One region of the Proteus penneri genome, then DNA from elsewhere that is predicted to be linked to it. Evidence: predicted binding sites of a transcription regulator. Region 1 holds the regulator's gene; each other region holds the start of a gene.
The links. The regulator Fur, encoded in region 1, represses iron uptake genes when iron is present. The targets are predictions, from matches to a motif close to ATAATAATGAGAACNACTATCAA.
Positions count from the first base shown of each region.

Region 1 (10,346 bases):
CCGTTTTTTCATACCATTTCATTAAATAAGACTGTAGTAAGAAAAGTGTGATTGAATGCACATATTTTACATCGTTAAAAAAGCTTATTTATAAGCACTACTTATTATTCCTTTTAATAAAAACGAAATCTAATATCGTTTAAAGATTGGTGTAAAAATTAAATAAAATCAATTTGTTATATTTATTTTTAATGAGGGATTATAAAAGCAAGAAAATGAAACGATCATTTAGTTATGTGCCCTTGGTCATATTTTGATAAAAATTCTCTTTTTTTGGTTGATAATTCGCGTCGCGAAAAATATGCTGTTTCTAACCTAATTTAGGTTTTTTCCCCACTTGGGGTTTTATATTTGGAAATAGGCATTGTGCTTATTTCTTTTTTAGTCAAAGTCAAAGAGGAAACAATGCTATGGTTATGCAACATGCTAAACCAGGCAGGGTGGCACTTGTCGTTATGGGCGCATTGCTTGTAACTGCACTACCTGCAAAAATGTCTCATGCTGAAGGATTTATTGAGGACTCAACCCTAACAGGCGGCCTTTTTTATTGGCAACGTGATCGTGATAGAAAAGAGTTAACACCAAATAGTCCTGATTACGGCAAATACAAAGCTAACCTACACCATTCTACTTTCAACGCTAATCTAGACTTCTCATCAGGTTACCTTGGTGATTTTATTGGTATTGATTTAGCTGCCTTTGGTGCGGCTGAATTGAATAATAGTGGCCCCGCAGCACCTAACGAAATCGGTTTTAGTGACGCAAAAAGTCGCTGGGATGAAAAATGGACTGGCGATCGCAGTGGCTTAAGCGTTTATAAAGCAGCTGCAAAATTCAAATTAGGCAATTTCTGGGCTCAAGGGGGATATATTCAACCTAAAGGTCAAACGTTATTGCGTCCACATTGGAGCTTCTTACCGGGAACTTACCGCGGTGCTGAAGCGGGTGCTGTTTTCGACTTCGATAAAAGCGGTGAATTATCTTTCTCCTATATGTGGACAGATGAATATAAAGCACCATGGTATCGGAATATGTATAACTTCCGTAAAGCTGATCTAGAAACCAATATCAGCTATCTTCACTCTTTTGGCGCCAAATATGATTTTAAAAACAGCCTAGTGTTAGAAGCTGCATTTGGTCAGGCCGATGGTTATATCGATCAGTATTTTGGTAAAGTTTCTTATGATTTCCCAATTGCTGATAATGCATTAAGAACATCTTACCAATTCTACGGTGCTAAAGATAAAGTGACCGGTGGTGGTGTTAATGACGTTTATGATGGGCTGGCATGGTTACAAGCACTGACTTTTGGTTATACCTACAATGTATTTGACTTCAAAGTAGAAGGAACATGGGTTAAAGCCGAAGGCAATCAAGGTTATTTCTTACAACGTATGACGCCGGGTTGGGCGACATCAAATGGTCGTCTTGATATTTGGTGGGATGGTCGTTCTGACTTTAACGCCAATGGTGAAAAAGCACTTTATGCGGGTGTAATGTACGATCTGAAAAATTGGGATCTATCTGGCTGGGCGGTAGGCACTTCTTATGTTTATGCATGGGATGCTAAGCCAAGTGGTAAAGCCATTTATGATCAAGGTCAGCGCATCAGAGAAAGTGCATGGAATGCGGATATTATGTATACGGTTCAAGAAGGTCGCGCTAAAGGGACACTCTTTAAGCTTCATTATACCCGTTATGATAACCATTCCGATATCCCAAGTTATGAAGGTGGTTTTGGTAATATCTTCCAAGATGAAAAAGACGTTAAGTTTAACGTAATTATGCCATTTACTATTTTCTAATATCAGAGTGAGGATAAAGTGCATTAATTGCACTTTATCCTGAATAAAATAAAAAGTTAAATACGATTACGATGAGTAAAAATAAGTAATAGAAAGAGTAGGGATAAATTAAAAAGAATAAATATTATTCTCAAAAATTAGCCTCGTTAATAAAGTGAAGTTGTCAGCAGTAGTAAGAAGTAAAGTCGTCATGTCATGCCGTCTGAGATAAATGTGAGTGGGTTATGTTTATCTCTTGTGCTTCAGTTATTTCGCAAAATTTGCGTAAGGTATTTACCCTAATAGGCAGTCAGAGTGGGTATCGTAGTGGGGGGTAAATACCTTTATTTTTAAATCCTTTCTTTTTCTTCGTTCTTTTCATCCTTGTACGTTTTTTCATTCTATGGCAAATTTCTTCTCATTCATTTTATCTCTCCTTAATTTATTATTTTGCATTGAATGCTATTTAATAATGCACGTTTTCAGGAAGAAGCATGTTAAAGCGACTGGATGATTTTTTATTAGAACCACCATTGAAGCCCTTTAGAGGTATAAAACGATTTATTGTTGAATTTCTTTTTTTTGGTGTGAAAGAAGCGCGTTCTTGTTTATTTGCGGGGTTTTTCTTTTTTATTTTATTTGCAACACCAAGTAAAGGAATATTAGGAATACCTCGTTATGACGTTTTACTTATTCTCGCTATTGCTTTCCAATTATGGATGGTATGGGGCAAACTCGAAACATGGGATGAATTAAAAGCGATCTGTTTTTTCCACATTGTTGGTTTTGTGATGGAATTATTTAAAACATCAGCGGCAATTGGATCGTGGAAATACCCTGATTTTGCTTACACTAAATTATGGGAAGTTCCTTTGTTTACAGGATTTATGTACTCCGCAGTAGGAAGTTATTTAATTCAAGCATGGCGTTTTTTAAAAGTACGAATTGAACATTATCCACCTTATTGGATGGCAACTTTGGTTGCGCTCGCTATCTATATTAATTTCTTTTCTCATCACTTTATCGGCGATTATCGCTGGTATTTAACTGCCTTTATTTTAGGTCTTTATGCTCGTAGTGTGGTTTACTTTACGCCTTATGATACAGAGCGAAAAATGCCACTATTATTGGCTTTTGTTTTAATAGGTTTCTTTATTTGGCTTGCTGAGAATTTCGGTACATTTTTTGGTGTATGGCAATATCCTAATCAAATGGGTGCTTGGTCTGCAGTACATGCAGGAAAATGGGGCTCTTGGTCATTGTTAGTCATTGTTACATTTACTATCGTGGTTCATTTAAAGCATATTAAACACAGCATCAGTGTAGCTAAGTAGAGTTATCCTCGGATTTTAGGCAATAAAAAAGGAACTGTTGGCAGTTCCTTTTTTTTACTGAGAGATTATCCAGAATGAATTATTTCTCATCATGTGCGTGGCTATCTTCTTTACAATTACCTTCAGCGCAGTGGCCATATAGATAAAGGCTATGATTGGAAAGTTTGATACCATGACGTTCAGCGATGTTTCTTTGGCGCACTTCAATCGCATCATCTGTAAACTCGATAACTTTACCACAATCAAGACAAATTAAATGATCGTGATGGTGTTGTTGAGTTAATTCAAATACTGATTTACCACCTTCAAAATTATGACGGGTAACAATACCAGCATCGTCAAATTGGTTTAAGACGCGATACACGGTTGCCAGACCAATCTCTTCACCGATATCGATGAGTTTTTTATAGAGATCTTCAGCACTGACATGATGGCACTCAGGATCCTGGAGCACTTCCAAGATCTTTAAGCGAGGAAGTGTAACTTTTAACCCAGCATTTTTTAACGCTTTATTATTGTCGGTCATGCGGATTTAATCCTGTTGCTAATGGTGAATTTAATTTTTGTGCTCACAAATAGGTTTTATTCATTAATACTCGGGTGAATAAATAACCTTATTGATTATAGGCATGATATTTAAAAATAAACACCCCACCTATCACACTATCTTAGCACACCATTGAATAATTATCATTCTCAATATTGAGAATTTATTTTATCCCAGAATTTCGTCTAAGCTCATTTCTTCTTTGATTTGAGCAACCCAAGCGTCAACACGCTCTTCGGTTAATTCTGGTTGACGATCTTCATCAATTGCAAGACCGATAAAATGATTATCATCAGCAAGTCCTTTAGAGGCTTCGAAATGATAGCCTTCAGTTGGCCAATGTCCGACGATAACTGCACCACGAGGCTCAATAATATCGCGAATGGTACCCATTGCATCACAGAAATATTCTGCGTAGTCCTCTTGGTCACCACAACCAAATAGTGCAACAAGCTTACCATTAAAATCAATATCTTCTAGTGTTGGGAAAAAATCATCCCAATCACATTGTGCTTCACCATAATACCAAGTAGGAATACCTAGTAACAGAATATCGAACGCTTCGATGTCTTCTTGACTAGATTTTGCAATATCATGAACTTCGGCATTATCAGCGCCCAGTCTTTCTTGAAGCATTTTGGCAATATTTTCTGTGTTGCCAGTATCACTGCCGAAGAATATTCCTATGATTGCCATAAAGTGAGATAACCTCTTTTATTCTAAATTCGTTATATTTCAAATTGTAGCGTTATTGACTACGTCTATTCTCACAAGTTACATACTTTTTGTATGTTCCTAGTGACTCATTCACTTGTCACCTAGCTACACTTTAAAATATTTAGAGTATATTTGTCTGTGTTTGAACAATTACTAGTGAAAGATAAGCATTGTGTTTTCATAATAGAAAACTAAAAATGTATTTTGACGAAAATAGCAGGCTAATTCTGTCGAATTTGTGTGGTTTATCTGCTAGCTATTTTTGTTTTGATGCATTTTTAAGGCGTGATTTTGCGCCAATTGCTCTAGTAATATTTCTTCAATAAGTTCACTACGACTGACGTTTCTTTCTGTCGCTAACTCATTGAGAGCATTCACAGCATCTTCATTTAATTTTAACTCAACTCGACGTAACCCATTGACTCTATCACGTCTTAATTGATTGCGTTTATTAATTCTAAGCTGTTCATCCCGAGAAAGCGGGTTTGTTTTAGGTCGCCCAGGTCTGCGTTCATCTGCGAACAAATCCAGAGTGGTGCGATCAGTTTGTTCTTTTGCCATAAATTTTGCTGTGAAAGGGCGTATACCAATGACTAAATTGCGAAACGCCCAATAATACCCCACATAGTGATGTCTCGCCACTGCTTCCTTAATTTAACCTATTGTGATTTGGTCTTTTTATCAACAGACACTATTTTTAAGCACAATAATTATACACTCTATGACATTCTCATTTTTCAGTGGCGTTATTTTAAGCTATAACGTTTATTAATTAAGCTTTTTCTAAAAAACGACGAATGGCCTTAATAACGGTATCGGGTTTTTCTGAATGCACCCAATGCCCTGTGTTTGCGACAACAAAGGCGGTTGCGAGAGGAAATTGGCGAGCTATATTTTCACGATACTCATCTAAAATATAAGGTGATAAACCGCCACGAATAAATAATACAGGATGATGCCAAGCAGGCACCTCTTGCCAGCCAATAATGTCTGAATAAGCATTTTTTATTGCAGGTAAATTAAATAGCCACTGACCATTTTTGAATGATTTGAGTAAAAACTGGATCACACCTTCCTCTTCAATAAAAGGGCGCATGATTTCCATAGCATCTTGACGACGTGTGGCTTGAGCTTCTGTTACGGCTTCAAGCGCAGCAAAAATTTTGTCATGACGGCGAACGTTGTAAGCAACAGGAGACATATCAATCACAACAATATTTGCGATACGTTCGGGGGCTAATGCTGTCATCGCCATCGCAATTTTGCCTCCCATTGAGTGCCCAATAATAATGGCTTTTGGGATAGCTAAATTATCAAGCAATGCAAGTACATCTTGCGCCATATCTTGATAATTCATACTTTCGCTATGAGGAGAGTGTCCATGGTTACGCACATCAATTTGTATCACGGTATTATCTTGACGAAGTGCGCGACTTAAAACGCCTAAATTATTGAGGTCACCAAAGAGGCCGTGGATCAAGACGATAGGTAAATTAGATGCAGGCGCAGGTGTAGTTTCAGGTTGGTGTAATTGATAATTTAATAATGTATTGAGTTTCATATTAATGACCAAAATGATTGCGATTTTTTCTATGATGACATGCACAAGATGCTAAGCCAACTTATCGCAATAATATAAAAGAGTAATGAAACTCAGAAATAATTAATAAGATAAATTTATAAAAATCCATAAAATAATATTTTATAGATATATGCTCTAAAGTTATTTAAGAAATTGAAATGTTAACATTGCTAAAAAATAAATAGTCAGGATTTTATATTATTTGGTGGTCGGTGGTGTGATATGTTTGAATTTAAAACTGATTTTGTGTGAATAAGTTCAAAGAATAGAAGATGATACCAAGATAAACAATAGGATAAATACCGAGCTTAGCCTTTCAAACGGTAGGATCTTGAATAGATCTTCTTTAAGTTATTGAAATTTTACCTATTTTGTTTTTAAAGATTATATCTTATAATCCTAATTACTTTTTTTGAAAACAGTACTGGGTAGCAATGAAAAAGATAGAAATTGATGACGAACTTTACCGCTATATTGCTAGCGAAACTAGGCATATCGGTGAAAGCGCTTCAGATATTTTAAGGCGTCTACTGAAGCTCGATGCCAAACAGCCCGTACAACCAGTCGTCGTCACTGAGTCAGTACAAGCACCTGTTATGAAACAGGAAGCTGAACCTAAATCGATTACACCAGCAAAAAATCCGGTTCGTGAAATGCGAGAACTGTTGTTATCTGACAGCTATGCAGAAAAAACAAAATCAGTTGATCGTTTTTTACAGATCCTTTCTACGTTATATAGCCTAGATAGTGCTACTTTTACTCAATCTGCTGAAACAGTACATGGACGAACACGCATCTATTTTGCTGGTGATGAACAAACATTACTCGATAGTGGGCGTCATACAAAACCGCGCCATATTTCAGGTACGCCGTTTTGGGTTATTACTAACTCGAACACAGAGCGTAAAAGAACAATGGTACAAAGCATCATGCAGGATATGCAATTTCCTGCAAATGAGATTGATAAGGTGTGTGGAACTATCTAACCACTATTGTTAATTGATGCATTGCAAAGGCTTTTGTTTAAAGCGTGATTGTGATGTCTAATAGGAGAAGGTTCGTGGCAATTCATCCAAGAGCAGGGCAGCATACTCGTCAAAGTGATCTGATTAATGTGGCGCAATTAACGTCTCAATACTATTCACTTAAACCTCAAGTTAGCAATAATGCTCATCGTGTGAAATTTGGTACATCTGGTCATCGTGGAAGTGCAAATCGCCATAGCTTCAATGAAGCCCATATTTTGGCAATTGCACAAGCTATTGCTGAAGTACGTGCAAAAAATGGAGTAACAGGGCCATGTTACGTGGGTAAAGATACTCATGGACTGTCAGAGCCTGCGTTTATTTCTGTTTTAGAAGTACTCGCTGCCAATAAAGTGAAAGTGGTTATTCAAGAAAATAATGGCTATACACCCACACCGGCAGTTTCTTTTTCTATTTTGACTTACAACGATGCACATCAAGATATTGCTGATGGCATTGTTATCACGCCATCACATAACCCACCTGAAGATGGCGGTATTAAATATAACCCATCAAATGGTGGGCCTGCTGATACTGACTTAACTTCGGTTATTGAAAAACGTGCTAATGAACTGCTTGAAAATAATTTAGCAGGGATCAAGCGTCTTTCGTATGATGAAGCATTGGCGAGTGGTTATATTGAAGCTCAAGACTTAATTATGCCTTATGTCAAAGCGTTAGGTGACGTTGTTGATATGGAAGCCATTAAGAAAGCCGGCTTAAAATTAGGTGTTGATCCATTAGGTGGTTCCGGTATTGAGTATTGGAAACGCATTGGTGAATATTATGGTCTTGATCTTGAATTGGTTAACGATCAAGTCGATCAGACATTCCGTTTTATGACGCTCGATCATGATGGCGTTATTCGTATGGATTGTTCATCACCATGGGCAATGGAAGGTTTATTACAATTGCGTGATAAATTTGACTTAGCCTTTGCTAACGATCCAGATTACGATCGTCATGGTATTGTGACGCCATCTGGTTTAATGAATCCTAACCACTATTTAGCGGCTGCGGTTAACTATCTTTTCCGTCATCGTCCACAATGGGCTAAAGATGTAAAAGTGGGTAAAACACTGGTTTCAAGTGCAATGATTGACCGTGTTGTGGCAGATTTAGGTCGTGAGCTAGTTGAAGTGCCTGTTGGTTTTAAATGGTTTGTTCAAGGCTTATTTAGTGGTGAGTTTGGCTTTGGTGGTGAAGAGAGTGCTGGTGCATCTTTCTTACGCTTTAATGGTAAACCATGGTCAACTGATAAAGACGGTATTATTTTATGCCTGCTGGCTGCCGAAATGAAAGCAGTAACAGGTAAAGATCCGCAAGAACATTACAATGAATTAGCACAACGTTTTGGTTCACCAAGCTATAACCGTATTCAAGCATCAGCAACCCATGAACAAAAAGCACTGTTGTCACGTTTATCCCCTGAAATGGTGACTGCTAGCACATTAGCTGGCGACCCAATTACAGCTCGTTTAACACATGCTTCAGGTAATGGCGCGTCAATTGGTGGCTTAAAAGTGATGACCGATTACGGTTGGTTTGCGGCTCGTCCTTCTGGTACTGAAGAAGCCTATAAGATTTACTGTGAAAGCTTCCGTGGCCCCGAGCACCGTGAATTAATTGAAAAAGAAGCCATTGAAATAGTAAATAATGTTTTTGCTAACAAATAAATTAGTGCAATAAACGAGTTATATAGAATACACTCTACCTAAAAGTAGAGTGTATTTTTTAATTATTGAATATTTTTAGATCACAGCATTGATATCCATCATTGAGGTTGATTTAGAATTAAAAATAGAGTGGATAATCAATATAATGCAAAATAATTTTGTTTTACGCAGTGTACGTTACATGCTGGATCTAAGTGATGCACATGTTGTAGAAATCATGAAACTAGCCGATTACACCGTCACAAAAGAGTTAGTCAATAGTTGGCTGAAAAAAGACGATGAACCTGAATTTGTCGAGTGTGACGATAATGCGATGGGACATTTTTTAAATGGCCTAATTTTTTATCGTCGTGGAAAAGATGAAAACTTCCCTGCACCTGAAGTTGAAAAGCGTATCACAAATAATATTATCCTAAAAAAACTGCGTGTCGCTTTTGAATTAAAAGATGTGGATATTCTGAAGATTTATGAGCTTGCAGACTTCCGTGTTTCTAAGCCAGAACTTAGCGCGATATTTCGTAAACCAGGACATAAAAACTACCGTAATTGCGGTGATCAGCTGGTAAGGTATTTTCTGAAAGGCTTAACCGAAACTCTACGTGGCAAAGGTAAAACGGTTAAGAAATAAAGCAAAATATTTTAATCAAAATTACCTCCCTCTTTAAATAGAGGGATTTTTTTAATAAAACGCTCCGTAGCACAAGAATTCATATTTAATCTTAAACGCTATGTGTGTACATTTTATAATGATAAATTAGAGCAAAAGTGCTTATTGCTATTAATAAAAATCCTAATTTATTTAAAGAGTTAGCTAGTATATAATATCTTTAACCTTTCCTTTTTCTGCTAAATTTGTCTTGTTTCGCAGTAAACTTGTATTTTTTAATATTCCATATCTCCTCCCATTTCCTCGCTGATTTAAAATTTTACCTTTTCGGTAACGTATGACTAGTGTTACTTATCACGCTTTAAGATAAGTAAAAATATCGTTATTCAATTGTTAATAAAATTTATTAAATATTTCTTTTTTGTTTCCATTCTGAAATTTAATTACATATCAAGCAAAATAAAGGTGATTTTTCGCACGAATTAAGTGGTCTGATCAGTAGTAAAATTTCATCAAATGAGGTAAAATTTCACCATCAAATCAATCTCTATACAGGAGGGCACTATGCCAGCTTATAACGAATATACAAAAAAACATGTTTTAGCCCGTCGTTCTGGTGCTGTTGCGCTAGGTGTTGTGGCATTTCCTGTTATGATTTTTCATCCTAAACGTGCACAATTTTATAGCTATATACATCGTGTATGGTCTAAAACAAGTGATAAACCCGTTTGGTTGGCAAAATCAGAAATGGCGCTAAACAGCCACAAATAACAGAATATAAAAATAACGCCTGCAAATGTGGGCGTTATTTTCATCCCGCTTTAAGTACTTTCCAGTGTGACCTTCTTGTTTTTCCTTATCTTCAAATAATCTTTAATTTTTACGTTACAATAAGCAGTAATAAGTCATTTAAACGAAGGCTATTAACCTAATGCTATTTATCTTATTGTTATATAAATAATGGCATTCGTGATAACAGGGAAATAAATAAAATGAAGAATACTGATCTGGAATTGGTGATTAATGAAAAGTTAAGCATTGAGAACTTTCAAGATTATGCACCTAATGGACTTC
Region 1 covers NZ_CP059690.1:659,863-670,208, forward strand. The annotation lists gene chiP (chitoporin ChiP) at 411-1,805, shown strand; gene H1225_RS02880 (DUF817 domain-containing protein) at 2,279-3,118, shown strand; gene fur (ferric iron uptake transcriptional regulator) at 3,198-3,644, opposite strand; gene fldA (flavodoxin FldA) at 3,834-4,361, opposite strand; gene ybfE (LexA regulated protein) at 4,635-4,943, opposite strand; gene ybfF (esterase) at 5,155-5,943, opposite strand; gene seqA (replication initiation negative regulator SeqA) at 6,399-6,950, shown strand; gene pgm (phosphoglucomutase (alpha-D-glucose-1,6-bisphosphate-dependent)) at 7,025-8,665, shown strand; gene H1225_RS02915 (YehS family protein) at 8,811-9,293, shown strand; gene H1225_RS02920 (YbfA family protein) at 9,837-10,043, shown strand; gene H1225_RS02925 (type 2 GTP cyclohydrolase I) at 10,265-10,346, shown strand, end outside.

Region 2 (10,346 bases), 120 kb from region 1:
ATTAGTGCTTCTGATTCAATTTGACGAAAGAAATCCCAACCTTTCTCTTCCACCATAGAAGATATAGTTTGTTGATATTTTTTGGTTATCCAATAATCCGTATCAATAAATCTATAATTTAAAGAGAGAGAAAGCGCTTTACCTACTGTTGTTTTCCCTGCACCTCGAGGTCCGATAAGGTAAATTGTACTTTCCATAAAATGCACTATCTCCATAGTGTGTTCCCTTTTAGGGTTGTAATTAAAAGTTTACATACTGTAAAGTATAAAATATCATACCTGATGTAACAAAAAAATAAAGCCACACTTTAGAAAGTATGGCTTATTTCATTATCTTAATAATTAGCTACGAATTGTATTATCGCCGTAACCAATCCATTTATAGGTCGTTAAAGCATCTAATCCCATCGGGCCTCTAGCATGTAATTTCTGTGTACTAACAGCAACTTCGGCACCTAAACCGAATTGTCCACCATCGGTAAAACGTGTGCTTGCATTAACATACACAGCAGCAGAATCAACTTGGCGAACAAAACGATCAGCATTAGAGATAGATTGTGTTAAAATAGCGTCAGAGTGCGCGGTACCATAACGGCGAATATGGCTAATTGCCTCTGTTAACCCACTCACTACTTCTACATTTAAATCAAGTGACAACCATTCATCGCAATAATCAGCATCTTTCACATCAACTACAGTAGCTCTGCCTTTTTTCAGCCCTACCAATGCTTTTTCACTTGAATGCAAAGTTACCTTTTGAGTAGCCATGGCATCACTTAACTGTGGCAAAAATAGATCTGCAATATTTTCATGTACTAAGAGCGTTTCTAAAGAGTTACACGCGCTTGGGCGTTGTACTTTTGCATTTACGATAACCGTTAATGCTTTTTCTAAATCTGCACTTTCATCTACAAAAGTATGACAGACACCAATGCCACCAGTGATAACTGGAATAGTTGATTGTTCACGGCAAAGTTTATGCAATCCTGCACCACCACGAGGAATAAGCATATCAATATACTCATCCATTTTTAGCATTTTAGCGACTAACTCACGATCAGGCTTATTAATCGCCTGAATAGCACCAGCAGGAATACCACATTTTTCTAAAGCTTGTTGAATAACGGCAACTACCGCTTGATTGGTATGGTGAGTCTCTTTTCCACCACGAAGAATGGCAGCATTACCTGTTTTCAAACATAAAGAAGCGACATCAATTGTAACATTAGGGCGAGCTTCATAAATAACGCCAACAACACCTAACGGCACACGGCGACGTTCTAAACGTAAACCGCTGTCTAACATACGGCCATCAATAACTTGACCTACCGGATCTTCCAAGCGACATACTTGTCGAACATCATCAGCAATAGCTTTTAAACGTTCAGAAGTTAGCAATAAACGATCAAGCATAGCGGCATTAATATTGGCTTCACGAGCTGCTTGCATATCTTTTTCATTCGCCGCAAGAATTGAGGCCTCATGTTGTTCTAATAAATCAGCCATGACTAATAATGCCTGATTTTTTTGCTCTGTTGAGAGTTGAGCTAAATGCCAAGAGGCTTCTCTTGCAGATTTACCCATTTGTTCTAACATCAGAAGGCTCCTTAGCTAACAATCATATCGTCACGATGCACAGCAACACTGCCATACTCGTAACCTAAAATTTGACTAATTTCTTGTGAATGGTGTCCTGCTATTAAACGCAGTGCATCACTATTATAATGGGCAACACCATGAGCAAGATCTTTACCTTGTAAACTTTGAACGCGGATAACACACCCACGAGAGAAATCGCCTTTAATTTCTTTGATACCTTTTGGTAAAAGGGAGCTACCTTTTTCTTTAATTGCTTTTTCAGCTCCTTCATCAACCACAATCACACCAGCAATTGGCGCGCCAAAGATCCACCGTTTACGCGCTTCTAATGGGCTTTTTAAGCCATGGAATAATGTTCCAACAGGTTCATTATCGATAACTTTAGCAATAACTTCAGGTTGTACACCGGCTGCAATGACAACATCAATACCCGCGCGCCCTGCAACAGTTGCTGCTTGCAGTTTTGTTGCCATGCCCCCCGTACCTAAGCCGGATACGCTATCACCAGCCATTTGGCGTAATTTATCGTTGATATCAAAAACTTCGGGGATCAATTTAGCATCTGGATTACTACGCGGATCAGCCGTATAAAGCCCTTCAATATCTGTTAGTAATAATAGTTTATCTGCACCACCTAAAATAGCAGCTAATGCTGATAAATTATCGTTATCACCCACTTTAATTTCCGCGGTAGCAACAGCATCATTTTCATTGATAACAGGGATAATATGGTTATCTAACAGTGCATGTAATGTATCACGCGCATTTAGGAAACGTTCTCTATCTTCAATATCAGCACGCGTTAATAGCATTTGACCAATATGAATACCATAGATAGCAAATAACTGTTTCCATACTTGAATTAAGGCACTTTGCCCTACCGCGGCCAACAACTGTTTTGAAGCAATAGTTGCCGGCAAATCAGGATAATTCAAATACTCACGCCCTGCTGCAATTGCACCAGAAGTAACAATAATAATCCGGTGACCTTTTTCGTGTTGTTTAGCGCATTGGCGAACCAGCTCAACAATATGAGACTGATCCAGACGTCGTGAACCACCAGTTAGTACACTTGTCCCTAATTTAACAACCAGTGTTTGGCTGCTACTCATAACATTTACCATTCTTGTTGATTATTTAAAAAGATAATACACAGTTTTATCAGGAGAGAAGCGTTATGCCAACCGACATAACGCAAAATCTATGAAAAGTTGCCCTAACACAAAATTAGGGCTGGATGGGGAGCGGAAAATTGTTCATTTTTTCATCTGGCGTAAGTGTCATATCTAATTCACTCGCTGCCGTTTTAAGAAATTGATGAAAACGGATCAGTGTTTCATTGATTGATTCAACAACATCATTTTTACTTATATTCTGATGTATCCAATCACCATTTTTATCGAATAGCCCAATCTGATAATGATAAATGAGCTGTTCATTGTTGCGTTCTAATTCCATCCACCAGCCCCAAAACTCACGTTTTTCTGGTACGATTTTCTTATTTACACAAACAGCTAAACAGTCAAAAAAGAACTGGTTCTCTTGGCATTGATGCTCTCGGATATAAGGGCCGATTTGAGCAAAACGCTTTAATAACTTACCTCGGGTAGGGTTCAAAGATGAAGTCATAAATTCAGTCTCCTTAGAAACTCTACTGTTATATAATCTAATGTAATTAGCAAGTTATTGTTCATAATTAATTATATTAATTTGTCATAGATCCAATCAGCACTTTTTTGTAACGCTAGCTCTAAGCCTTCATAAAGCGGTTTTTCATTAATAGCAAGAATATCACCATCCATAGAAGAGCGAGCAATTAACTGAGAATCCTCTTTAGGACTCATTTCATCCCCTTTCCAGTAAACGCCCATCATAGGAACGGGCATGCGTCGCCCAATCAAGCCTTGGTTTTTCAGGGAGTAACTGCTCAACGATAATCGAAGATTATTCTCATCAATATTCCATAACCCCAAGCGACTTGCTAATACATCAAGATACATCACAGGGATCTTTTTCTGCAATTCAGCTTGGGTAAAGAAAGCATGGATCAAAGGACCTAAAGCAACAACACCTTTAATTAATTTTGGGTAGATATAAGCCAATCGCACAGCAATATTACCGCCAAAGCGAAAGCCCATCACACCAACGCGAGTATGATCAATCCAAGGCACTTCAGAAAGTTGTTTCAGAACCTCACCTTGTAATTGGCATGTATCTTCCGTTAGTTTTTGTTTTACTGAATAACCAATTCCAGGCATATCCAGTGTTAACATTGCAATACCTTTAGAGGAAAGGTAATCACGGAAGAAGCTGACATAATCGCTTTGAAGACCATCTAACCCACCACAAAATAATACTGTAGGATATGGACCTCTACAATCTTTAGGTAAATGCAGAAAACCCGTTGTCGACCCTTTCCCCTCTAATTTAAATGTAAGTTTTTTCACCTCAAAGGATGAAAATTTTGTCGCATTCTCAAATGCTTTCATCGACAAAGTAACGGCTTGATCTGCTAAAAAATCACCATTAATAAAAGGATACGCAGCAATACTATACAGATGTGCAGCCCGCAACCAACAATCAGCGGCCGCATCTCCTGACTCTTTTCTCAATGCTTTTTGTTGCCAAATCATCGCTTGATGTGACCATTCATATGACCAGCCACCTTTGCGGTAACCCACAACAGTATCAATAAATTTATCATCACTACGAGGGGCATCATGTACAGCAATTCGACTTAACACTTCTTCTATTTCAATAGGAGAAATTCCACGCCAAATCCACAGTAAACGTTGAATAGTACGATACCAATTTTGCTGACTTGTACCATTAAGCACAGTATAAGTATTGATATTTGATTTTGGATGAGTGTACTGAATTAGTGTTGAAGTTTCAGCGTGCTTTGCTCTAGGTTTAAATAGCGTTTCAGAAAGGTTTGTATTATTTGCCATATCACTCTTCAAATCAGTCGATATCGAATAAAAAGGGCTAAAAGTCTGGCTTTATCATAGCATGAAATCAACATGAACAGTGTGTATCACCACAAGTGATAGCACGAAGATATAACACAAAGGAAGAATAAATGCATAAAAACAAAAATCCCCGCCAAGGCGAGGATCTCAATTAAAACAGCCAAATAAATGTTATCAAATTATTTTTGATCGCAAACTGGCGGAATAAAGGCGACCCCCATATCCCAAGGCTGTTCAATCCAAGTATTTTGTGGAATATCAACCACGAAATCATCCACTAATGGGCGCCCTTCTGGTTTTGCGAAGATAGTCACAAAATGGGCTTTTGGATACATTTCGCGGATAACTTTAGCAGTACCACCTGTATCGACTAAATCGTCAACAACGATAAAGCCTTCACCATCACCTTCTGCTTTTTTTAAGATTTTGAGGTCACGCTGATGATCATGGTCATAGCTAGAAATGCAAACTGTATCCACATGACGGATACCTAATTCACGAGCAAGTAATGCAGCAGGGACTAATCCCCCACGGCTGACAGCAATAATGCCTGTCCACTGTTCGACTGGTAATAAACGTTGCGCCAATTGACGGGCATGTATTTGCAACATATCCCACGTTACAACATATTTTTCGCTCATAATATTGTGATCCTAGCTACTTGAATTTCGAGAGAAGCTTTTTTGCGGAAAAAAAGGTTGCGCGAGATTATAGTGATTTGAGCGCCTAAAAACCAGAGAAAACGTGAAAACAGGTGAGATTATCCTTATTTTTTTCTGTAATGCCTTTTTCTGATTAAAAAACAAACCATATAAAAAATGAATGCAAAATGGGGACTTAATTTCTTAGATAGAGATGTGAATAGAATGACGCATTCATCAGAAGAAAGTGATATTCTCAACTATATTGGCGTATAACGCTCAGAATAATAAAGCTAACCCTTAAAAAAGCGGTAGGCTATCAATAACACAGATGCTGTTAGAGGAGATCCATCGTGTCTGAACTATCTACTCTATCCCCACAACCACTATGGGATATTTTTGCAAAAATTTGTTCGATTCCACATCCATCACATCATGAAGAAGCCTTAGCTACCCATATTCTTTCTTGGGCAAGTGAAAAAGGACTTTTTGCAGAGCGCGATGCAGTTGGCAATATTTTAATTCGTAAACCAGCCACCAAAGGTATGGAAGATCGTAAAGCCGTTGTTTTACAAGCACACTTAGATATGGTGCCACAAAAAAACAACGACACTGTTCACGACTTCACTAAAGATCCAATTCAACCTTACATTGATGGCGAATGGATCAAAGCTAAAGGCACCACATTAGGTGCTGATAATGGCGTAGGTATGGCATCTGCATTAGCAGTTTTAGCTGATGACACTGTTAAGCACGGCCCATTAGAAGTGCTACTAACTATGACTGAAGAAACAGGCATGGACGGTGCATTTGGTTTACAACCAGGTTGGTTACAAGCTGATATTCTTATCAACACAGACTCTGAAGAAGAAGGCGAAATCTACATGGGTTGTGCGGGTGGTATTGATGTTAAAACCACGGTAAACCTTTCTTACGATACAATTCCAGCTGGCCACGTTGTTAAACAACTGGTTCTGAAAGGATTAAATGGTGGTCACTCTGGTGGTGATATCCATTTAGGTTTAGGTAACGCCAATAAATTATTAGCACGTTTCTTAGCAGGTCACGCAGAAGAATTATCACTGAAATTAATTGATTTCCACGGTGGTACACTGCGTAATGCTATTCCTCGTGAAGCAAATATCGTATTTGCAATTCCAGCAGATAAAGCAAGCCAACTAGAAACAGTAAAAGCGAAATTTGAAGCTCTGTTAAAAACAGAATTAGCTATCGCTGAAAAAAATCTGAAAATTGAGTTAATTGATACAACAACAGATAAAAAAGTTTTCACAGCTGACTGCCAAGAACGATTGATCAACCTACTTAATGCAATGCCAAATGGTGTTATTCGTATGAGTGATGATGTTGACGGTGTTGTTGAAACATCATTAAACGTTGGTGTTGTTAGCATTGTTGACGATAAAGTAGAAATACTTTGCTTAATCCGTTCTCTGATTGATAGCGGAAAAACCTATGTTGTCAGCATGCTGACTGCATTAGCAAAACTAGCTAAAGCTGATATCGAAACAAAAGGCGGTTACCCTGGTTGGAAACCTGATGCTGACTCACCTGTTATGCATTTAGTTCGTGATACCTATCAGCAACTGTTTGATAAAGTGCCAAACATCATGGTAATCCACGCAGGCCTTGAGTGTGGTCTATTCAAAAAACCTTACCCAGATATGGATATGGTTTCTATTGGACCAACAATCCGTGGTGCTCACTCACCAGACGAACGCGTTCACATTAAAAGCGTTGGTCAATACTGGCAGTTATTAACAGCAATTTTAAAAACGATCCCTGCTAAATAATCTTGCTTTAAATATCATAATGAAACCCGCTTAATTGGCGGGTTTTTTGTTACTAACGCTACCATAAAGAAATAATTTATCCCTCTACACACTCTATTTTCCTTAAGTATCATAATTTATTCCTTATAGAACAAATACCAATCCAACTTATTCAATTTTGGAATAAAGAAATAATCTTAATAAAGATAATTTATAGAATGCTAATTATTATCATTAGCATTAATGTTTATTGAGTGGTATTTTCATGCCTTCCGCATTTAAAGTTAAAAAATAAAAATCCAAAGGGTCCTATTGTGTCTAACAAAAATTGCGTTGCTAGCGTCATTCTCGCCTTACCTTTAAGTTTACTCTCTGTTCAAATTCATGCGGCAGTTAATCAAAAGATAATTGTCACCTCCGCTCCATCACAGGACCCACAATCTCCTGTTTCAGGCTTTATTGCCACAAAAACACTATCAACAAATAAAACACCAACTGAAATTGAAAAAACACCGCAATCCATTAGCGTGATCACACGTGACCAAATGGACGCTCAAGATGTCAGTTCAGTTTCTCAAGCGCTACGTTATACACCCGGCGTTTTCACCGAATATCGAGGGAGTTCTAATCGTAATGACGAGGTTTTTATTCGTGGATACAGTTATGCACCACGTTTTCTTGACGGCCTAAGCTATGGAATGGGAGCATCATCATCAACAGGAGCACTTGACCCATGGTTATTAGAGCGCGTTGAAGTTGTTAGAGGGCCAGCATCTGTTCTTTATGGCCAAGTAAACCCAGGCGGCCTCGTTGCAATGACAAGTAAAAGACCAACTGCATCCCCTATTCGCCACATTCAAATACGAGCTGGTAATGATAAATTGGCAGAAACGGCTTTTGATTTTTCAGGTGCATTAAGTGATGACAATCGTGTTCTTTATCGTCTAAATGGTATTGCCAAAACACAGCACACTCAAATAAAAAACTATAAAGAAGAGCGTTTTGCCCTCGCTCCTGCTATTACTTTTTTACCTAATGAACAAACACGTTTAACGTTATTAAGCTTTATTCAGCAAGAGCCTGAAGCGGGTTATCGTAACTTTTTACCCGCTTATGGTACGGTGAAAAAAACACCTGAGGGTACTATTCCTTTTGATTTCGACGTAAACAACCCTGATTACCACCAATCGTGGCGTCAACAATATGGCGTAGGCTATGAATTTGAACATGAATTTAGTGACTCACTAAAAATTGTACAAAATGCACGATATAGCCATATTAATCAGAAATATAAATATCTTGTATTTGGATCTTTAAAAAAAGATAACCCTTATGTCCTTGAGCGCCGAGCGCAACAAGAGCAACGAGAAACAGATACTTTAGGAATAGATACTCGCTTACAAGCCGACTTTACTACGGCAAAACTTAATCATACGGTGATTGCAGGTATTGATTATCAGTGGAGTAAAGATCAAGATAATTTACGCAGGGCTACAGGCTCAGAGTACGATCTGGATTGGCGTGATCCTAATTATAATTATCCGATTAATATGAACTTACAGAAACCTGCAACAGATCAGTTGCAAAAACGCGATCAAATCGGATTATATTTACAAGATCAGATCCAATGGAAAAATTGGATATTACTTACCGGTTTACGCCAAGACTGGGCGCAAGTACGAACTCATGATTTCTTAGCAGCCACATATGATCAACAAGATGATAGTAAACTAACGGGTCGTGCTGGTATTTTATATGCTTTTGATAATGGTATTTCACCTTATATAAGTTACAGCACCTCTTTTGAGCCTAATTTACAAACTCGCCGAGCACCAGGAAGTGCCCCTTTTGAGCCTAGCGAAGGTCGTCAATTAGAAGCAGGAATTAAATACCTCACACCTAATGAACAAACATTGGCAACACTCTCTGTTTATCAATTACAACAACGCAATGTTACCAACTATAATGCTGAAAAAGCGTATTTTGAACCCGTGGGTGAAATTAGAAGTCGTGGTGTCGAAGCACAAATTAATAGCCAACTAACTGAAAATATTTCCTTCATTAGTAGCTATGCTTATACCGATACAGAGGTCAGAAAAACCATTATTGCAGGAACACAAGGAAAAGAGTTACCTAGAGTTCCTAAGCATATGGCATCATTCTGGGGTCAATATGATGAAATCTCTGGGCTATTTAATGGAGCTAAAGCAGGCTTTGGTGTGAGATATGTAGGTGTATCTCAAGGTGATACCAAAAATACAATCAGTGTCCCTGCGGTAACCTTATATGATGCGATGATAGGTTATTCATTAGGTGAGTTATCACCTTCTTTAAAAGGGGCTGAAATTCAGCTTAATATGAATAACATTGCGAACAAACATTATGTTGCATCTTGTGCTGGTGATACCGCATGTTTTTATGGGATCGGCAGAACAATGACAGCAACAATGAATTATCGCTGGTAATACTATATAGATTAACTACATAGATTAACCACATAAATTAATTGCGTTACCCATAGCCTATCTATTGATCGGCTATGGTTTTTTTATTCTTATAATGCTAAAAGAAGTTGTCGTTCTAGTTGTGGATCTTGCAAAGTGACATGAAATCCGATTAATCGCACACCTCGACCATTTCGGCGTTCATGCCATGCTTGGTAGGCAATATTTATTAAATCAGCTTTTTCTAAAATAGGATGAGTATGTTCTTGTGTCGTTAATTGAAAATCATCAAATTTTAGTTTAACGCCTTGTCTTGCTATCCTTAAATCAGGTTTCACTTTTGTCAGTCGCCTTTCTAATTCACTATATAATCCATCGAGTAATGCCAAGCAATCATCCCAAGAATTAATATCTGAAGCAAAAGTACGTTCAACTCCCACTGATTTTCTAAGTCTATCAGGGGTTATTTCACGCTCATCGATACCATGACTGCGCTCCCATAAATTTTGACCAAATTTCCCCAATGCTTTTACCAAAGAAATAACATCGGTACGGCGAATATCAGCACAAGTTTCTAGCCCCATTTCTTGCAAGCGAGCAAATGTTACCTTACCTACACCTGGTATTTTATTAAGCGGTAATTTCATAATGAAATCATCAACTTGCTCAGGAGTAATAACAAATTGCCCGTTAGGCTTATTAATATCAGAAGCAATTTTCGCCAGAAATTTAATTGGTGCAATGCCTGCGGATGCAGTGAGATTTAACTCATCAAAAATTTGTTGGCGAATCTCTTGAGCTATCAATGTTGCCGAACCGTAACAATGCTTACTGTCAGAGACATCAAGATAAGCTTCATCGAGTGAAAGAGGTTCAATAAGATGAGTATAACGAGAAAAAA
Region 2 covers NZ_CP059690.1:535,965-546,310, reverse strand. The annotation lists gene aroL (shikimate kinase AroL) at 1-197, opposite strand, end outside; gene H1225_RS02340 (glutamate-5-semialdehyde dehydrogenase) at 342-1,595, opposite strand; gene proB (glutamate 5-kinase) at 1,607-2,710, opposite strand; gene crl (sigma factor-binding protein Crl) at 2,826-3,227, opposite strand; gene frsA (esterase FrsA) at 3,299-4,549, opposite strand; gene gpt (xanthine phosphoribosyltransferase) at 4,750-5,211, opposite strand; gene pepD (beta-Ala-His dipeptidase) at 5,565-7,022, shown strand; gene H1225_RS02310 (TonB-dependent siderophore receptor) at 7,316-9,466, shown strand; gene dinB (DNA polymerase IV) at 9,556-10,346, opposite strand, start outside.
Region 2: the regulator Fur is predicted to act here: its motif matches at 7,220-7,242, upstream of H1225_RS02310 (TonB-dependent siderophore receptor).

Region 3 (10,346 bases), 960 kb from region 1:
GTCGATGACTTTTTGAAGACTAACAAGGGTAAATACCACTATGAGTAGACAAAAAGCAGCAACACGTTTACGCCGAGAAAATAAACGCACTTCACGTAAAGAACAACGTAATGGGGCATACCGAGATAATGTTATGGTTTTACCGGGATTTGGGGATATTGATACTATTGGCATGGCGAGAGAAAAACGTGATGAACGAGTGTTATCTCCTCGCAATGAAGTGCAACGCCAATATATGAATGCAATAAAGCATCAGAATCTTATTTTTGCTACAGGGGAAGCCGGCTGTGGTAAAACGTTCCTCAGTGCTGCAATGGCTGCCGATGCTTTAATTCATAAAGAAATAGAACGTATCATTGTTACTCGACCTGTGTTGCAGGCTGATGAAGATCTCGGTTTCTTGCCTGGTGATATTGCTGAAAAGTTTGCACCCTATTTTCGTCCTGTCTACGACGTATTAGTGAAACGTTTAGGTGCTTCATTCTTACAATATTGTTTACGTCCTGAAATTGGAAAAGTTGAAATTGCACCTTTTGCTTATATGCGAGGCCGTACTTTTGAAAATGCATTTGTTATTTTAGATGAAGCACAGAATGTTACTGTTAATCAAATGAAGCTATTCTTAACTAGAATGGGTGAAAATGTCACTGTTGTGGTCAATGGAGATATTACACAGTGTGATTTACCTTCTGGTGTATCGTCTGGATTAGCGGATGCTCTTATTCGATTTGAGGCTAATAGTCGAGTAGGTGTGATTAAATTTATGCAAGAAGATTGTGTACGTTCTACATTATGCCAGCATGTATTAGCTGCTTATAATAATTAAATAGAACAGAAGAATTTTATATTGAGTGAAAAAGGCCACATTAATATGTGGTCTTTTTTATTGATTTTTTAGATTTTATTTTTATCTATTTTTTTATTAATCAAGGAATAATTAATTCAAATAAATAATTCCAATGATGTTTTTTAGTATTTTTTTAGATTTGTTATTAATAAATTAACTGTTATTGTTTTTATATTTATTGTTTTTTGTGTTTATTATCTATGAATTTTGTAATGAAATTAAATTTTAATGTTCTATATGTTGGTAAAGAGTGGTTGCTAATTATATTTGACTTAAATCACAATTTTTAAAAAATAAAAAATTTTATTTGTTGAGTTTTTAAAGTATGGCTAATATCAAATTGACTAGGGTATCCTTTCACACCTTTAGTTAATGATGGCAATAATAGAATCTTATTTTTGCTAATTAAATATTTATCTATTCTGGAGTTATATATGTTTAAAAATAAACTCCCACTGTCATTATTATCAGTGGCTATATTGTCGTCGTCGGCATTTGCTGCAACAAATAGCGCAGGAGGAATAATTTCTTTCTCTGGTGCTATTAGTGATACCACTTGTACTATTAATGGAGGAAATAGTGCGGACTTTTCTATTCTATTAGATCCTATTACCGTAACGGATGCAGGAACAACAGCAAATACTGTTATTGCCAAAAATCAAAAAGAGTTTGCTTTGACATTCTCTGATTGTGCTCCAGCATCTACACCAAGTGGCAGTAATTTAAAGATACATTTCTCATCTGCAAATACTATTTCAACAAGTGGATTATATTTAGTCAATGATACTGCGAATGAAAATGATCCATTAGTTGCAAAGAATGTTGGTTTTAGTTTATCAACACCTGCTGCGCCAACAGTTGCTATACCTCTAAATGCAACTTTTGATACAGGTATTAAAGGCGATAAAACAGCGCCAGATTCAGATACTCTACGCTTAATTGCCAGTTACTATAAAACAAATGCAACAGCAGCTAAAACAGGACCCGTACACTCTAACGTTATTTATACAGTATCTTATTTATAATATAAAAAGCCAGACTCAATGGGTCTGGCTTTTTTGGGTGCTTATAATGAAAAAATTAATATTACTTTTAATTATCTTGATATTACCTTCAGCCGTATTAGCAAACATTATTATTAATGGTACCCGCGTTCTTTACTATGAAGGTGTTGATAGTGTTAATATCGAATTGACAAATAATGGTAATTTAGCTTCTTTGGTACAAAGTTGGATTGATGATGGAGATATAAACTCAACGCCTGAAGATGCGAACTCTCCTTTTTATTTATATCCACCTATTGTAAAAATTGCAGGAATGCAAGGGCAAACATTAAGAATAAAAAATTCCGATAAGATACCATCGGAAAATCTTGAAAAAGTATATTATTTAAATGTATTAGATATTCCAGAAAATGTGGAAGCATTAAAAGGAAAGAGTTATCTTCAATTAGCAATGAAAACAAGAATTAAAGTTTTTTATCGCCCCAAAGGACTTACTGATAACCCAGAGACTGTTAATGAAAAAATTACTTACCAATTAAATGGCAATAAAGTTCTAGTAAAAAATAACTCACAGTATCATTTCACAATAGCATCTATTTCTACACAAGAGACACCTCGTATTACGCTTGTTGATTCTGAAATGATCCCTCCGTTATCTTCTCGTGAGTTGCCATTAATTAATACATTAAAAAGTAATTCCGTTGTTGTTATTTATGTTGATGATTTTGGTGTTTATAAATCACAAAATATTAAACTCTAATCGAGATAACATCGTGAATAATCCAAGATATCTCTCAATCCTTATTTTTTTAGGAATACAACATTACACTCAAAATCTGTACGCAGAGGGATTTGACACATCTTTGCTTGTTGGGAATTCAAAGAATGGAGATATTTCACGATTTTATATCGACGATAAAATCCCTGAAGGAAAACAACTTGTTGATGTTTATGTTAATCAAGAATGGAAAGGGCAATTTGAAATAAATGTAACGGGTGAACATGCAGAGGTTAGTTTTGAGCCAGTAGATGTAAATAAACTGGGCTTAAATTTATCTTTATCCGCAAAACAAAAACTTGTGCAACAAAAAACAATATTATCAAATGAATTGGCAAAAGGTGTGACATCGGTATTAGATATAAATAAATTAAGGCTTGATATTAATGCTCCCCAAATTTCGGTGAAAAAATCAGAAGTTGGGTATGTTGATCCGAGTTATTGGCAACAAGGTATTTCTGCACTGATTTTGTCTTATAATTTGAATTACTATAACTATAAAGAAAAAAAAGGAAGTAAAAGCAATAACGAAAATTTTTTTGCCAATATTCATTCAGGTATTAATTTAGGTGCGTGGCAGTTTAGAGATGAATCTAACTACTCTTATTATTCTCATGGTAACAGCCAATGGAAAAACAATACACGCTATGTTTATAAGGCGTTTAGTCAGATAACTTCGGGATTAACAATTGGTGATTTTTATACACCAGCAACACTTTTTACCAGCATTGCATTTAGAGGAGCATCGTTGGCAACAGAAATGGGAATGCTACCTAACTCAAGTCAAGGTTTTGCTCCTATTATTCGAGGTGTTGCACAAACAAACGCATTAGTTAGTGTTTATCAAAATGAAAATTTAGTTTTTCAAGAAAATGTACCTCCTGGGGAGTTTTCTTTTCGAGATATTCAACCCACAGCTGGTGGTGGTGATCTATTAGTGGTTGTTCAAGAAGCTGATGGTAGAAGAGAGTCATTTACGGTGCCATTTTCAGCCGTGCCCGACATGCTAAAAGAAGGTGTATATCGCTATAACGTGATACTGGGGGAATCACGGATTAATAATACTGATTACCGACCTAAATTTGCACAAGGTGAGTTTCATTATGGCTTAAGTAACCTTGTTACACTTTATGCTGGAGGCATTGCCAGTGAAGATTATTACTCTGCATTGATAGGTAGTGGCTGGAATTTTAGATTTGGGGCAATTTCAGCAGATATAACACATGCAAGTGCAGATTTACAGACGGGTAAAAAAACCGGACAAAGCTTTCGTCTCGCTTATAGTAAATATATGGATGCAACATTAACCAATTTAACATTGGCTGCTTATCGTTATTCTACTCGTGATTATTATAGCTTTGTAGATTCAATTTATGCCCATGACAACTATAAAGCTTGGAAAGATTATCAAAATGATATTGCTCAACAACAAAATAATAATAATGCAATATCTGATCTTGATTTATCAACGTTTGATGCACTACGAGGTTCTAGAGCAAAAAATACGTTTACTATAAATCTTAATCAATATTTGGGTGGACAACGTGGTGTTATTTTTCTTTCAGGGACACATCGAAACTATTGGAATACAGATGAGAGTAATCGCGAGTATCAGTTAGGCTATTCAAATAATTATAAGGATATTGCGTATAATCTTTCTGTCTCAAAGTTAAGAAATTACGATAATAAAGACGAGACTCGTTATTATTTTAATATTAGTGTGCCGATTTCATTTTTTGATAAAAGAGCCAATATTAATACTTCAATTTATGCGGCTGATTCACGTTACCAGCAATCTACAATTAGTATGAGTGGAACAGCAGGTAAAGATGATCTAGTTAATTATACTTTAACAGGTTCAAATCAAACGGGTGGAAATAATTTAGTCGGTGCAAATGTCAGTTATCGTCATCCATATAGCACATTATCTGCATCTTATACGGAAGCAAATAATTATCGCCAGGGGGGATTAGGTGCTCGAGGAACAGTTGTTGCCGTACCTAATCATATTGTTTTTTCAGGTAATACAGGGAATACCTATACTCTTATCGAAGCACCTATGGCCAATAATATGATGGTTAATGGAAATAAAGCCACATTAACCAATAATCAAGGAATAGTATTAGTGCCTAATAGTATCCCTTATCGTACAAATAATTATACTTTGACAAATACCGAAATGCCTTCAAATGCCGAGCTTATTGGAAATACAACTCAGGTAGCTCCGTATTTAGGCGCAGTTAATTACCTCACATTAACAACGGATAAACGTAAGACATTTATTATTAAAGCATCTTTAGAAAATAATGAAAGTTTACCTTTCGGTACGGAAGTTTTAAATAGTAAAAAAGAGAGTATTGGTTATGTCGGACAATCAAGTGTGCTTTATTTAAAAAGTGATGAGTTACCTTCTTCACTCTTTATAAAATTAAATAAAGCTGAAAAGATGGAATGTGTTGTGGAGCATTTAATAAATACGATGGATAAAAATAGTAATATTTGTCGATAAAGGAAAGCGCTATGAAATCACCAGCTTTTATATTTATAATTTTATTAGGTGCGATAAGCCAACAGGCAATTGCTAATTGTAAACCTGAGGAAACTATTACGGCACCCAATATTAACTTTGATTTATCTGCAGATTTAAATGCAGCTTCAACAACTGTAACAAAAACGAGTAGAACAACATTTCCGGGTACCTTTAAATGTAATGCAAGAGGAGTATTATTTCCTAATACTGTGGGTATTGCCTCACCTTTTAATGATGGTCGAACGGGAACAATTGGTTTTAATGGTGGGAAGCAGTTTGTCTCTATTACATTAACGGCATTAGAAAAAGATAATGTAACGAATATTTCAGCGGGAACACACCCTGCATCAGATTTAGATACTAATTTCACCTTAAAATTTACGTTATTGAGTAGTAAACCCTCGACCAATTATAAAGAGGTGAGTGGAAATACAGCGGTTGTTAATCCTGTTATTTTAGCGTCAGATGCATCGAGTGTTGGGTTAGTTCAGTGGTTACTTAATATTGTTATTAAACTTGTGCAATTCTTATTAACGTGGCAATGGCCAGTTGATCAAAATGATATTTTCTTACAACCAATGCTAATTACTTATAATCCTGTCATGACAACCTGTAATTTTTCTAATGCGGGTTTAGTTGTTTCATTGCCATTAATCAGTGTAAAAGATGCAAAAACGGTAGATAAAGCAGGATACACGCCTTTTACATTAAATTTTACGTGCCAAGACTTTTTAAGTGGTTCAAAAGCGTCTAGAAATATTAAGATGTTTTTATCGAGCCAAAATTTATTGGCGACAGACAAAACTATATTAACTAATACAACAGCGCAAGGTGCGGGGGGGATCGGATTCCGTGTAGTAAAAAGTGATAATATCAATAGCCCCGTTATTTTTTCTGACAATATTAATTCTCAAGGCAGTGCGACCAGTATTTTCAGTGTTAATCAAGGTGGCAACTTATCCTCTGCATTTTCGATAAATATGGGGGCTTATTATTATCCTTATAGTGTTAATTCAGTTACTCAAGGGAAAATAACAAGCACTGCGACATTAGTGATGTCTTATGACTAAAGAGTGTATCTAATGAAAAAAATAATAAATGTTAGTTTTATTTTATTATTTACGCTTATAACATCCATAGCAAAGGCAAGTGTGGTACTTGAGCGTACACGTTTAATTTTCCCCATGGACAAATCAACACTATCATTGCAAATTTTTAATCGCAGTGAACAGCCAACATTAGTTCAATCTTGGATAGATGATGGTGATATTGCATCAACGCCTGAGACGACAACAGCGCCTTTCATTGTAATTCCTCCTATAATGAAAGTCTCTGCTAATGGGGGAGCACAATTAAAAATACAACAATTAGAAAATAAATTGCCTCAAGATAGAGAATCTATTTTTTATCTTAATGTGCTTGATATTCCACCTAGACCTAACAGCAGCGAAAATGCCAATACGTTACAATTAGCATTACAAACTCGCATCAAGCTTTTCTATCGTCCTAAACAACTTGAATTAACCAGTAGCACTATTTTTAAACAGATTGGAATTATAAAGAAACAGCAGAATTTAGAGATTAATAATCCTTCAGCATATTTTTTTACGATTTCAAAAATGTATACACAAGAGAATATAGAGCAATCTTTAATTGAGCCCACCATGATAGCGCCTTTCTCAAAACAGGAAGTCGAATATAAAGGACGAATTAATACTAACCAAGTTATTACAGTCATCTATATAGATGATGATGGAAATTATCAGCAAGATAAGAAGAATATACATTAGTTATATTTTATAATAAAAAAGACTGCATATTACTGAAGAAGTTAATATGCAGTCCGTACAGCCAACGCTTAGTCTTTAATTATCGCTTAGCTTACGTCTTCGTTATCCATAACATGGTGACGTTCAGCGTGATAGCCTTCTTCGTCATAACCAAAACGCCAATAAGGAATAGCATAAATTAAGCTGCGATCGAAACCGTTATCACGGCGAATATGATGTCTTAATGCACGAATAATTTTGTCTTCACCAGCAATCCAAAATGCCACATCTTCAGTTGGTAATTTCCACGACGTAAATTCATTAATCAAGTTTTGAGTTTGTTCTTCAACAGAACCGATTAACCAGATTATCTCTAAGCCTTTAGGACGTTTAATTTCTTGGCGATGCGCTTCGTCCTCTACTCGTATAATGACTTTCCCTTGAACATTAGGTTGCATGGTTTCTATCAAAGCCATTAAAGCAGGTAATGAACTTGGATCAGCTGCCATATAGTAATGCGACGCTGGTGCTAATAAAGGAGCAGGTCCACCCGGATTAGTGATCCCAATATAGTCTCCTTGCTTAGCATTTAGTGCAAAATGAATAGCAGGGCCAGCATCGTCATGTATTGCAAATTCAATATCTAACTCTTTTTGTTCGGGGCGAATAGCACGAACACTGTAAGTACGTACAATCGATTTTGGTTCGCCTTCAGGCCATGTAGGGCCTTTCTCAGAAAAGCCTGGTACTGTTGGTTTAACTTGGCCTTCTAAAGGTAAGAATATTTTTAAATGTGCCCCCGCAGTATCTGCTGGGTAAGTATCTAAATCATCACTCGTAAAGGTGATACAGCGCATTCCTGGTGTAACATCAGTAATATGTTTTACTTGAACTAGGCGAGGAGGAGCGGGTTTATAAATGTTTTTTTCTTGAGATATTTTTGGGTTACTCACTTTTTTTTACCTGACTCATTTAATTTTTTATTGATGTAGATATTATCATTTTCAATTAATAATGATAGTCATTATCAATATTAATATTGATTTAGTAAAGGAATGCGTATTTTTTATTTATATAGTGTGATTAGGTTCAAATTAAAAATAAGAAGATAATAATCAATGTGATAAGTATGATTTGATAACGTTGAGGCATTAGCTAAAGAAGTTAAAGGTAAATAAAAATACGAAGCGCAATGTGGGATAAGATGAGTTGGTGTTATTTTCTTTAAAGAAAAGATGTTTTCAGATGGTCGTAATAAAGGCAGGAGAATAAATGAATACAGTGAGTAAACTTATTAGTAGGCACACTCACTGTATTGTTATATTAATTTAGTAATAGATTAAGCTTTAGGATCTGGGCCGAATCGGTTGTCACCTTTAGTACCTTCAAGGCACATAAAGACAAAAACAATTAATCCACCAACAGCAGGAATAAATGCAAGTAAGAACATCCAACCTGATTTATCTTGGTCGTGGAAACGACGAATAGTTACGGCAAGGCTAGGGATGATAATAGCTAAAGAGTAAATACCTAAAATGATACCAACAATTGAACCTAACCCACTCATTTCACCCGTATTCATGTCTATTGATGAAATCACAATAGCATATAGGATGGTAATAATAATGGTATTTACTAGAGTAAACATCCAATATTCTTTTCTACGAGCACGTCCTGAAAAGTTAGCATAATTATTTTTAATGACTTCCAAATACCAATTCATGATTTCATCCTTAATTTAGTAGCAACAATGAGTAAGCCTAGTGTAAGTGATCTTTCTTAGCAATTAAGATAAATCTAAATTATCAAAATATGTATTTTGAACAGAGATCATCTATTATCCACCCTTTTTAATAGGGAGTGGATTTAATTTTTGAATTAGTCATAAGGTATATCTAAATGACACATTTTTTGTGCCTTTATAGAATAATACAGATATGAACCTGCTAGGCGGCGATATCATAATTACTTTGAAAACTTAATTCAACATTCATTCCCGCTTATTTTTAGAAAAGATAGTTTTTACAGGATTTTCTATATTTTTATTTATCGAAAATGAATACATAAAAAAGATTTTATCTCTTATTATTAATCAAAAATGATGTAATTAAAGTGATTTTATCAAATAATTTGATTTAAATTTAGTTAATTATGGATAAATGAAAATATTTACTTTTGTGCCTTATTTTTATAACAAAAAACTTTATATAAAATAAGTTATTAAAAGATATTTAATAAGAATAGGTTAAGTTTTAATGACATGAAAGAGCAATCCACTATCTTAAATAAAGATAAAAGGGCCGAAGATAATTTCAGCCCTTTCTTTAATTTTATTTTATAGTTTACCGTATTCGGTGTTAATTATATGGCTGTATATACTTTACTTTTATTTGACTTTCATTCCGGCTAACGTCATTAAAAAGCGAAAGAGGGAAGAAACCGTGAATAAGGCTAAAACACTACAAAACCAAATAGTAATTAACCATCCCCATTTTTTTAATAATGAGGGTTTACTTTGTATTTGTGGATCAGTGATAACCTTCTTCATAATTTGTTTTTCCTCTGAAAACGTAATAACTCCAGAATGTGTAAACGAGAATAATAGGGATGATAAACAGCGCGCCAACTAACATAAATCCTTGGCTTTCTGGTGGAGCCGATGCATCTACAAAACTAATTGCAGGTGGAATAATGTTAGGCCAAATGCTTATCCCTAACCCAGCAAAACCCAAGAAAATTAAAGCGAGCGCGCCAAAAAAAGGAAGGTAATGCCCTTGTCTTTTCACTGAGCGCAAAATTAACCAAGTACTGTACAACACTAAAAGAGGAACGGGTAAAAAGAAGAAAAGGTTAGGCAATGTGAACCAACGTTCAGCAATTGCAGGTTGCGCTAATGGTGTCCATACACTGACGACCACAATAATGGCAAGCATAATGAGAGCAAGAGGTTTAGCAACCTTATATAGATTTTGTTGTAAATGATCTTCGGTTTTCATAATCAACCAGCCACATCCTAATAAGGAGTAGGCGACAACTAAACCAAAACCACAGAAAAGTGCAAAAGGCGACAGCCAATCAAAATAGCTACCTGCAAAGGCGCGATTAACAACCGGTAGACCTTGAACAACGCTACCAACGACAACACCTTGCATAAAGGTGGCTAAGATAGAGCCAAAGATAAATGATTTATCCCAAAAACCTTTGTGATTATTATCGGCTTTAAAACGAAATTCAAAGGCAACACCACGGAAAATTAGTGCGACAAGCATTAATGTTAAAGGCATTGCCAAAGCATCAAGAATAACCGCATAAGCTAATGGGAAGGCGCCAAATAATGCAGCTCCTCCTAGAACTAACCATGTTTCGTTACCATCCCATACAGGGGCAACAGTATTCATCATTACGTCACGATCTTGGT
Region 3 covers NZ_CP059690.1:1,622,807-1,633,152, reverse strand. The annotation lists gene phoH (phosphate starvation-inducible protein PhoH) at 41-826, shown strand; gene H1225_RS07430 (fimbrial protein) at 1,282-1,872, shown strand; gene H1225_RS07425 (fimbrial biogenesis chaperone) at 1,919-2,611, shown strand; gene H1225_RS07420 (fimbria/pilus outer membrane usher protein) at 2,625-5,138, shown strand; gene H1225_RS07415 (fimbrial protein) at 5,150-6,229, shown strand; gene H1225_RS07410 (fimbrial biogenesis chaperone) at 6,242-6,949, shown strand; gene H1225_RS07405 (siderophore-interacting protein) at 7,036-7,881, opposite strand; gene H1225_RS07400 (DUF805 domain-containing protein) at 8,268-8,651, opposite strand; gene H1225_RS07395 (DUF2474 domain-containing protein) at 9,315-9,476, opposite strand; gene cydB (cytochrome d ubiquinol oxidase subunit II) at 9,457-10,346, opposite strand, start outside.
Region 3: the regulator Fur is predicted to act here: its motif matches at 7,943-7,965, upstream of H1225_RS07405 (siderophore-interacting protein).